DNA from 2 places in the Cupriavidus sp. SHE genome. Region 2 is predicted to be linked to the other one. Evidence: predicted binding sites of a transcription regulator. Region 2 holds the regulator's gene; the other holds the start of a gene.

Region 1 (5,035 bases), on a different contig from region 2:
TTGCGCCACAGCTGCATGGCCGGCACTTTCTTGAACAGCTTCAGTTCGCCGTTGGCGGCCTTGGCTTCGTAGCCCAGGTAGGCCTGCTCGAATGCCTTGCCGACCTTGTCATGCAGGTCCGGGCAGCTGGCCGGCGAGAACAGCGTCCATTCGCCATTTTCCATCACACGCTTCATGAACAGGTCCGGAATCCAGTTGGCCGTGTTCATGTCGTGCGTGCGGCGGCGGTCGTCGCCGGTGTTCTTGCGCAGCTCGAGGAATTCCTCGATGTCAAGGTGCCACGTTTCCAGGTACGCGCAGACCGCGCCCTTGCGCTTGCCGCCCTGGTTCACGGCCACGGCCGTGTCGTTGACCACCTTCAGGAACGGCACCACGCCCTGCGACTTGCCGTTGGTGCCCTTGATGTGCGAGCCCAGCGCGCGCACGTTGGTCCAGTCGTTGCCCAGGCCGCCAGCGAACTTCGACAGCAGCGCGTTTTCCTTGAGCGCCTCGTAGATGCCTTCCAGGTCGTCCGAGACCGTGGTCAGGTAGCACGACGACAGCTGCGAGCGGCGCGTGCCCGAGTTGAACAGCGTCGGGGTCGACGACATGAAATCGAACGACGACAGCAGCTGGTAGAACTCGATCGCGCGCGCTTCACGGTCCTTCTCTTCCAGCGCCAGGCCCATGGCCACGCGCATGAAGAACGCCTGCGGCATTTCGATGCGCACTTCGTCCACGTGCAGGAAGTAGCGGTCGTACAGCGTCTGCAGGCCCAGGTAGTTGAACTGGAAGTCGCGCGAGGCGTCCAGCGCGGCGCCCAGGCGGGCCAGGTCGTACGTAGCCAGCTTTTCGTCGAGCAGTTCGGCTTCGATACCGCGGGCGATGAACTTCGGGAAGTACTCGGCGTACTTCGTCGCCATCTCGGTCTGGGTCACTTCGGCGCCCAGGATTTCCTTGCGGATCGTGTGCAGCAGGATACGGGCGGTCACCTGGCTGTAGGCCGGGTCCTTCTCGATCAGCGTGCGCGCGGCCAGGATGGCGGAGTCGTAGACCTGCGTCATCGGCACGCCGTCGTACAGGTTCTTGAGCGTTTCCTTCAGGATCGGCTCTGCGCTGACGGCCTTGCCGAGGCCGCTGCAGGCGTTATCGATCAGCGCGTGCAACGTCGCCAAGTCCAGCTGGTACGTCACACCGTTATCGGTCACGTTGAACGACACGCCGGCTTCCTGCACGCGGGCCACCGCCTGCGCGTTGGCCTGGGCGCGTTCCTGCGTGCGCTTTTCGCGGTACAGCACGTAGGCGCGGGCCACCTCATGTTCGCCCGAGCGCATCAGCGCCAGTTCCACGTGATCCTGCACGTCTTCGATATGGAACGTGCCGCCGTTCGGACGGCTGCGCACCAGCGCGCGCACCACATTCTGGGTCAGTTGCTCGACGATCTCGCGCACGCGCGCGGATCCCGCGCCCTGGCCGCCGTTGACGGCCAGGAATGCCTTGGTCATGGCCACGGCAATCTTGTTCGGCTCGAACGACACCACGGCGCCGTTACGGCGGATCAGCTTGTAGTCCTGATAGGTAACGCCTGCAGCGACGGGGCTCTGCTGCGCAATGCCGGCTGCTGCGCCAGCAACGCCAGTCACGCCAGTGGTTTGTTGTTCGTTTTGGGCCGTTTGCATGAGGTAACTCCTGTTTTAACCCTTGTATTGAAGACTTCTGCTGAAGATGACAAAGTCCCTAGCAAAATGCGCTCCAGAAGACACTCGACACTGGCCATGCCAGGCGAGAACCAAACTGCACAGGCGTTCATTCTGCTAGGGACTCTTTTACAGCCCGACCCGGTTGAATTTTGTGACGCACACACCGCAAGCTGCTGCAGCGATGCTTCACTCTTGGGTCGGCTCCCCGGAAAAACCACTAGATATAGTGGTCACATCGAAAATCTGGGCTAAGTATAGTGAAACGAGACTGAATGACCAGTCTTGACAATCAGCTTTCACATTGCCGTGCCGGCGGTGCGGCAGCGCCACAATCCCGCAAAGCCCGCTGCCTCAAGGGTTCGCGGCGAGCCGTTCGGTGGCGCACAAGATTTTGAAAATATTTCTATGGGAACAGGTCGGCGATAGGTGCCCCAGAATGTGGCAGCCGTCGTGACGATTCGGGGCCCGCGCACCCTATTTGACACCCCTGGAAAACCTACCTTGCCTGCCGGTACGGCATCATCGCCGGCGGTAGCGCGGCCTGTTTCGCAAAGCGGCTCCAGTCGAAGTGGGGGCCTGGGTCGGTCTTGCGTCCCGGCGCAATGTCGCTGTGACCAGCGACGCCCTGGATCGGATAGGCGGCCCGCAGGGCACTCACCAGCGCGGCCACCGTCTCGTATTGAGCTGGCGTGAACGGCTGGTCGTCGGTGCCCTCAATCTCGATGCCGATCGAGAAGTCGTTGCAGCGTTGGCGTCCGCAATAGTCGGACTGGCCGGCGTGCCACGCACGTTGTGTGCAGGCGACAAACTGAACCGGCTCGCCATCGCGGCGGATCAGGAAGTGGGCCGATACCCGGACATCGCGAATCGTCTCGAAAAACGGATGGCGCGTGGCATCGAGCCGATTCTGGAAGAACGCCTCGATATCGTCGGAGCCGAACTGCCCCGGCGGCAGGCTGATGTTGTGCAGTACCACCACATCGACCGCCATGCCTTCGGGGCGGGCGTCGAAGTTCGGGGACGGCACGTGGCGGGCTGCGGGGACCCAGCCGTCGGCGTTGGGCCGCCAGTCGCGGACCCGGCCTGCGGCGTCAGACATCGCGCCCCTCCCCTTCGGCCAGCGATTCGCTATCGTCCCGGCCGCTGCGCCCATCCTCCTCGCAGATACCGAGCTGTTCGATCCGATACCGCAACTGGCGGAAGTTCAAACCCAGCAGCGGCGCCGCGGCGGTCCGGTTGAAGCCGGTCTGCCGCAAGGCACGCAGGATCAGCTCGCGCTCCATCGCCTCCAGGTGCGCGGGAAGATTGATCGGGAACGTGGTGGCAGCCGGCGCGCCAGCATCGGGGGCAGGCGCGGCGACCGGCCCCGCCACGGGGATCGGGGCCGGCACGGGCGCCGGTTCTGGCATCACCGCCACGGGTGTCGCCGGAGCGGGCACGCCCCAGGCTCCGGCGTTACCCCACCGGTGATACATGGCTGCCGGCGGCACGGCAGTCAACGGCGGCGCCGCGAGGGGCACCGCCGCCGCCATGGCCGTCTGCATCAGCGCGGCACGCTCGATGCCGGTGTCGAGCGGCCCCAGGTCGGCCACCTCGATCTCCTCGCTTTCAGCGAACGCGTAGGCACGCTCGAGCAGGTTCTCGAGTTCGCGCACGTTCCCCGGAAATTCGTACGCGCAGAGCCATTCCAGCGCCGCGCGCGACAGCCGCTTGGGATGCGCATCGCCGTAGCGCACAGCCAGATGCTCGAGAATCGCACGGGCAAGCACCGGGATGTCCTCGGCGCGCTCGCGCATCGTGGGCATCCGGAGTTCGAGCACGTTGAGGCGGTAGAACAAGTCCTGCCGGAATGCCCCGGCGGCAACCATCGCGGCCAGATCCTTGTGGCTGGCGCACATGACGCGCACATCCACGCTGTCTTCCTTGCTGGCGCCGATCTTGCGCACGCGGCGTTCCTGCAACGCGCGCAGCAGCTTCACCTGCATCGCCAGTGGCAGGTCCGCGACCTCATCGAGCAGCAGCGTGCCGCCATTGGCGGCCTGGAAGAACCCGCCGCGCTCGGCGTCGGCCCCAGTAAAGGCGCCTTTGACGTGGCCGAAGAACTCGGCCTCCATCAGCGTCTCAGGGATCGCGCCACAGTTCACGGCCACAAACGGATGCGCCGAGCGCGCGCTGATCGCGTGAATCGCTCGCGCCGCCCGTTCCTTGCCGCTGCCGGATTCGCCGCTGATCACCACCGGTGCCATGCTGCGCGCCAGGCGCGGCAGCGAGCGCCGTACCTCATGAATTGCCGGCGAGACCCCCGGTAGCAGCCCGGCCGCGCGATCGCCCAGACTGGCCCCATCGGTCGCGTCGGACACGTCCCCCGCATCGGCCTGATCGGATGTGTCGTTACCGTTCGCACCGCGCTGGTGACGGCCCAGCGCGTTGAGAATCAGCGTGCGGAGTTGCTCGAGAGATACCGGCTTGGCGATGTAGTCGAACGCGCCGGCCTTGAGCGCATCCACGGCGTTGTCCGCGCTGCCATACGCCGTGATCACGGCCACCGGGGTGCGCTCGGGCGACGCCGACAACTGGCGCACGATCTCGATGCCGAGGCCATCGCCGAGCCGCATGTCGGTCAGCACCAGGCTGTAGCGCCGCTCGGCCAGACGCAGGCGGGCCTCGGCCAGCGAGCCGGCCATCACCACGTCATGCCCCATGCGTCGCAGCGAGATATCCAGCAGCTCGCGCAGGTCGGCCTCGTCGTCGATGACGAGAATCGGATCGGGTGCGGACAATCTGGGAGGCATGGATATCAGAGCTTGGCCGATGGTTGAAATGGCTGGGCATTCGCGACGTCGGGCACTTCGTTGCGCAGCGTCAACACGAATGCCTTGCCGGGAAGTGTATCGCGAGCCCCGACGAGCATGCCGGTGCGGTCGAGCAGATCCTCGAGCACGATCGCGCCGTAGCGCACCTGGGCGTCGTTCGCGCCGCACAGCTCGCGCGCCATGAACAGCCCCAGCCCGGTACCTTGCGGATTACTGGTGAAGAACGGCTCGAACAGGCTGCGCTGCTGCTCGCGCGTGACTTCCGCGCCGTCGTTCCAGACAATCAGTTCGGCATGGTGCTGGTCGAGCGTATGCGCCAGCAGGCGGATCGCGCCCGGCAGCCGGCTGCAATAGCGCCATGCGTTGTCGAGCAGGTTGCCGAGCACCTGCTGCAATTGCGACATGTCGAAGATCACCGGCCCTTTCAGATCGACGGTGATGCGGATCGCGTTGGCGTTCACCTCGGCGCGGGCGCCAGCTCGCGAACGCATTTCCAGCCGCCACCGGTCGACGACTTCGGGTAGCGCCTTGGCCAAATCAACG
Region 2 (5,035 bases):
GAACTCCGTCTGGAGCAGCGCTCGGACGCCAGTGTCGCGCCCAAAGCCCAGCGCCGTGATGCGAAAGCGCGGCCAGGCGTCGGCCGTTAGGCCGGTTCGATCATCGAGGGGTTCGATCAGGTAACGCGGCGCCGTGGTCGCTCCGATGACATCGGCGGGCAGGATTGGCATGGTGGTACCTGTGAACGTGCCGGCTTCGATGCCGAGATCTGCGGGCAAATTGCCCTCGAGCCAAGGCATCCATGCTGCCATGTCACCATCGGCCATGCACAGTCCGCGTTGTGCTCCCGTCCCGCACGTTCCGGGCGTTGGCCATGACGCCAGTCGCCCGCCGCCGGCCTCCGCGATGGCGGCGATGAGATCCGCTTCCGCGTCGAGCAGCGCCACCTCGGCCGCGCGGAAGGCGATCTCGCGGTCCAGCCACTGGCTCGTCATGCTTCGCCCGGCAAACAGCAGGTGCGCGGCGGCGGCGCCGATGCTAGCCATCATCAGCAGCAGGGTGGAGAGGAACGCCAGCAGCGCCGCGCCGGAATGTGGGCGAAGGTTCAGCATAGGGCTTCCCGGCATGGAGACGGATTGCGTAGACGAACAGTCGTGGTGAAGGTTCGTTGTCTCGGCGCGCGACTGACAGTCGGGCGGTGTCCCTGAACGACGAGCGTGACCTGTACCGCTCGCACGTGATGCCAGGCGAGTTGTCGCTGTCGCGCCACGTCTTGAGCGTCAAGCAGAGCGGGGACGCGCTCACTCTCGCCCTGTCCATCGCCCTCATCGACAATGCCGAAACGCAATTGCATCGACTCGACGCCGCGCACAAGGGTGCCGGATGTGTAGGCGTGTGCCTGCGCGCGGTTGTCGCTGCGGCGCGGGTAACGGCACAGCAACTGGGGAACGCCGTCGCTACCGTTGCCGATATAGAAGACGTTGGTCGCGGCATGGTGTGCTGGCGGCGCGATGCCGTCGCCAACTGTTTTTGCGGGCAGCGCGTAGCCACTGCAGTCAGTCATCGTGCCGTCGGCCAGGCTTGGATCGGTTTCGCGACCGCTGCCGGAAAATCGCACGAGCAGTGCATCGCTGCCACGGACGCCGCGTCGCCCACATTCCAGCCCGTCATCGATCGATGGCGCACCACAATCGTCACGGCCTTCAAGCGGCACCTGCGGGGCGGGGTGTGCGGGCTCCAGCGCAACATGCGCGGGAATCCAGCCCGCATGCCGGATCGCATGCGCGATGATGGCCAATGCGCGCTGACCGCGCTCTTCGATCTCGATCCCGTCTGCCACACTGGCATAGGCGTCCCGCATGACCTGCCACATGGTCAGCGCAGCGAGCATTGCAATCGTGCCAAGCGCGACACCGATCATCATGCCCACCAAGGTGAAGCCGTGATGCTGCGAACTTGCCCTCATGGCGCCACCCACAATGCCAGCCGGGTAGGCATGGTGTCGACTCCGGCTGCATCCGTCGGAGAACGGCTCTCGATGGCTGCGATCGCGAGGCGTTTGTCTGGCACGCAACGCTTGTCCTGCTCGGCCAATCCGCAAAGTGGGATCGGGAGCGCGTCGTTGCCGGGTGGCTGCAATGCCATCGCACTTGCTTCGGCCAGTTCAGCGGCCCGCATCAGTGCGGTGGTCAGGCGTTCCTGTTCACCGGTCCAGCGCAGCGAGACCGTGCCGAGCATCCCCAGCGGTATCGCGCCCAGGCCGATGAAGGCCAGGCTCAGCAATGCTTCGAACAGGACGTGACCTCGGCACGAAGTCAACGAAGGGGAGCAGGGGTGAAGGCGGGCAACCATGGCGTATCGGTTCGATTGGAACGGAAGGCCACGATAACGGCGGGGATGCTGTCAGGACGTGTCTGGCTGTGGAGGATTGGTGTCAGTGTGTTTCCGAGTCGAGCCCGGAAACATCCGAGTGAGTGCCAGAGGCGTCAGGGGCGTGACATCACGCGCGTCTGGCATTCGAGATCCGGGTTGCGCCACGCCATGAGGCGGACTTGCACGCGCGCTCGCTTGCCTGTCTCTAGCCAAGAGCGGCAAGTGGTGATCAGCCAGCTTTTTTGCGGTCCTTATTACCCCTTTCGTGGGGTGGATGACGAAAATTCGTCGAGCATTTCCCGGAATTCGGAAACGTCCTCGAAGCTGCGATACACGGAGGCAAAGCGGATATAGGCGATCTTGTCGAGCTTGCGAAGCTCACGCATGACCAGCTCGCCGACCTGGCTGCTCGGGATTTCCTTCTCGCCCAGAGCCAGCAGCTTTTCTTCGATGCGAGTGATCGCTTCGTCGATGGCCTCGGCGGAAACTGGCCGCTTGCGCAGTGCCAGCCGCATCGAATCCTTGAGCTTGGCGCGCGCGTAGTCCACGCGTGAGCCATTTTTCTTGACGATGGCGGGAAAGAACAGCTCGATCCGCTCGTAGGTGGTGAAGCGGCGGTCGCAGGCTTCGCAGCGGCGTCGGCGGCGCACGGTATCGCCATCTTCCGAGACGCGGCTGTCAAGAACCTGAGTGCTGGAATGACCGCAGAAGGGGCATTTCATGCCTGACCACCTGAAAGTAAGAGCCTGACCGCATTTGCATCTTCGATTTCTGTTGCGGTCCTGCGGTTGTTGAAACGGCGCTGCCACCTCTGAGGTGGCAGCGCCGTTCGTGTGCGCTAACTATAGCGCGATCGACTGGCGAATCAGCCGTAGACCGGGAAGCGACGGGTCAGTGCGGCAACCTGTTCGCGCACGGCGGCGATGTTGGCCTCGTCGTGCGGGTTGTCCAGCACGTCGGCGAGCAGGTTGGCCACCTGGCGGGCTTCTTCTTCCTTGAAGCCGCGCGTGGTCATGGCCGGCGAGCCCAGGCGGATGCCCGAGGTGACGAACGGCTTTTCCGGATCGTTCGGGATCGCGTTCTTGTTCACCGTGATATGAGCGTCGCCGAGGATCTTCTCGGCTTCCTTGCCGGTGATCTTCTTGGCGCGCAGGTCTACCAGCATCACGTGGCTTTCCGTACGGCCCGACACGATGCGCAGACCGCGGGCAATCAGCGTTTCGGCCAGTGCGGCGGCGTTCTTGACCACCTGTTCCTGATACGCCTTGAAGTCCGGCTGCAGCGCTTCCTTGAAGGCCACGGCCTTGCCGGCGATCACGTGCATCAGCGGACCACCCTGGATGCCCGGGAAGATGGCCGAGTTGATGGCCTTCTCATGCTCGGCCTTCATCAGGATCACGCCACCGCGCGGGCCACGCAGGCTCTTGTGGGTGGTGGTGGTCACGAAGTCGGCGTGCGGCACCGGGTTCGGGTACACACCGGCGGCGATCAGGCCGGCATAGTGGGCCATGTCCACCATGAAGTAGGCACCAATAGCCTTGGCAACCTTGGCGATGCGTTCGAAGTCAATGCGCAGCGCGAAGGCCGAGGCGCCGGCGATGATCAGCTTCGGCTTCTTCTCGTGGGCCAGCTTTTCCAGCGCGTCGTAGTCGATGTCTTCCTGCGCGTTCAGGCCGTAGCTGACCACGTTGAACCACTTGCCGCTCATGTTCAGCGCCATGCCGTGGGTCAGGTGACCGCCTTCGGCCAGGCTCATGCCCATGATCGTGTCGCCCGGCTTGAGCATGGCGAAGAACACGCCCTGGTTGGCCTGCGAGCCCGAGTTCGGCTGCACGTTGGCGGCTTCGGCGCCAAACAGTTGCTTCACGCGGTCGATGGCGAGCTGCTCCACCACGTCCACGTACTCGCAACCGCCGTAGTAGCGCTTGCCGGGATAGCCTTCGGCGTACTTGTTGGTGAGTTGCGAACCCTGGGCGGCCATCACGGCCGGCGAGGTGTAGTTCTCGGAAGCGATCAGTTCGATGTGGTCTTCCTGACGCTGGTTTTCCTTCTGGATCGCGGCAAAGACTTCGGGGTCGATCTGCTCGATCGTGAAGCGGCTACGTTCAAACATGGCGTGACTCGTCTGTTTAAAAGGGAGAGCGGATGGCACGGCCGGTACGAAAACCGGATGCCTGTCGACGCTACTCTGTATTGCGGGATTTTCGCGTATTAGGGCGCGCGGGGAAGGCACTGGCGTCCAGCACCGGGGGCGCGAAAACGCGACCAGCCGGTGCAGGGCGCACCCTGCTTCCCATTCGCTGCCCAGGCGAGCGGCAGGCGCATCGAATATCACGCCCAATGAACTTGCGCTTCCTCGTGGTAGTACCCACTGACTTCGCCAGTCGCGCAAGGTGGAATGGTTGCCGCAGAGTTTACGCGAGCAAGCGGCTTGCTGCAAGACGATGGCCGGCCCGGATGCGCGCTCGGCCCTGATCCGGCAAGGCCTGGCGAGGATTGGCTCGCAACTTGCTGTTGCAAAGTCACACACGGGTTTACCAGTGCACTCCGTTACAATGCCCGCCATGCCAAATTTCGTATGGCCGCTGCGCGTGTATTGGGAAGATACCGACGCAGGCGGCGTGGTGTTCTACGCCAACTACCTCAAATTCTTCGAACGGGCCAGGACCGAATGGCTGCGCTCGCTCGGCGTCGAACAGCGGAGCCTCGCGGATTCGTCCGGCGTGGTCTTCATCGTCCGCAGCACCACTGTGGAATACAATGCGCCCGCCCGGCTGGACGACCAGCTCGAGATCCGTACGCATATCGAACGCGTCGGACCGGCGTCGGTCCAATTTGCCCAGGAAGCCTGGCGTGGCGAGCTGATGCTGGCCGCCGGCCAAATTCGAGTCGGATGTGTCGATAAAAGCACGTTCCGGCCGACCCCGATTCCTGCCCCTGTTCTCGCCACTATCAAAAACGCTCGATGAATCCAGTGACCGTCACGCAAGACCTGTCGATCATTTCGCTGGTACTTCACGCCAGTCTGCTGGCACAGGCCGTCATGGCCCTGCTGCTGGTGATGTCCCTGTTCTCGTGGACCTACATTTTCCGCAAGCACCTGGCACTGCGCGCCGCGCGCACGCAGACCGAGGGCTTCGAGCGCGATTTCTGGGCAGGCGGCGACCTGCAGGCGCTCTATAACAGTGCGGTCAACAATCGTCACAACACCGGCGCCCTGGA

What was found. The regulator NrdR, encoded in region 2, represses ribonucleotide reductase genes. The targets are predictions, from matches to a motif close to CACNANATNTNGTG.
Region 1: a site for NrdR is predicted at 1,895-1,908, ahead of RN01_RS00075 (ribonucleoside-diphosphate reductase subunit alpha). Genes of this name have one in related genera too.

What each region holds. Positions count from the first base shown of each region.
Region 1 is NZ_JWMB01000001.1:12,350-17,384, reverse strand. Features, by position in the region: gene RN01_RS00075 (ribonucleoside-diphosphate reductase subunit alpha) at 1-1,658, opposite strand, end outside; gene ampD (1,6-anhydro-N-acetylmuramyl-L-alanine amidase AmpD) at 2,176-2,778, opposite strand; gene RN01_RS00065 (sigma-54 dependent transcriptional regulator) at 2,771-4,471, opposite strand; gene RN01_RS00060 (histidine kinase dimerization/phospho-acceptor domain-containing protein) at 4,477-5,035, opposite strand, start outside.
Region 2 is NZ_JWMB01000012.1:28,911-33,945, forward strand. Features, by position in the region: gene RN01_RS06055 (pilus assembly protein) at 1-552, opposite strand, end outside; gene RN01_RS06060 (PilW family protein) at 546-1,406, opposite strand; gene RN01_RS06065 (hypothetical protein) at 1,403-1,792, opposite strand; gene nrdR (transcriptional regulator NrdR) at 2,068-2,535, opposite strand; gene glyA (serine hydroxymethyltransferase) at 2,679-3,926, opposite strand; ZMP/ZTP riboswitch at 4,109-4,211, opposite strand; gene ybgC (tol-pal system-associated acyl-CoA thioesterase) at 4,378-4,782, shown strand; gene tolQ (protein TolQ) at 4,779-5,035, shown strand, end outside.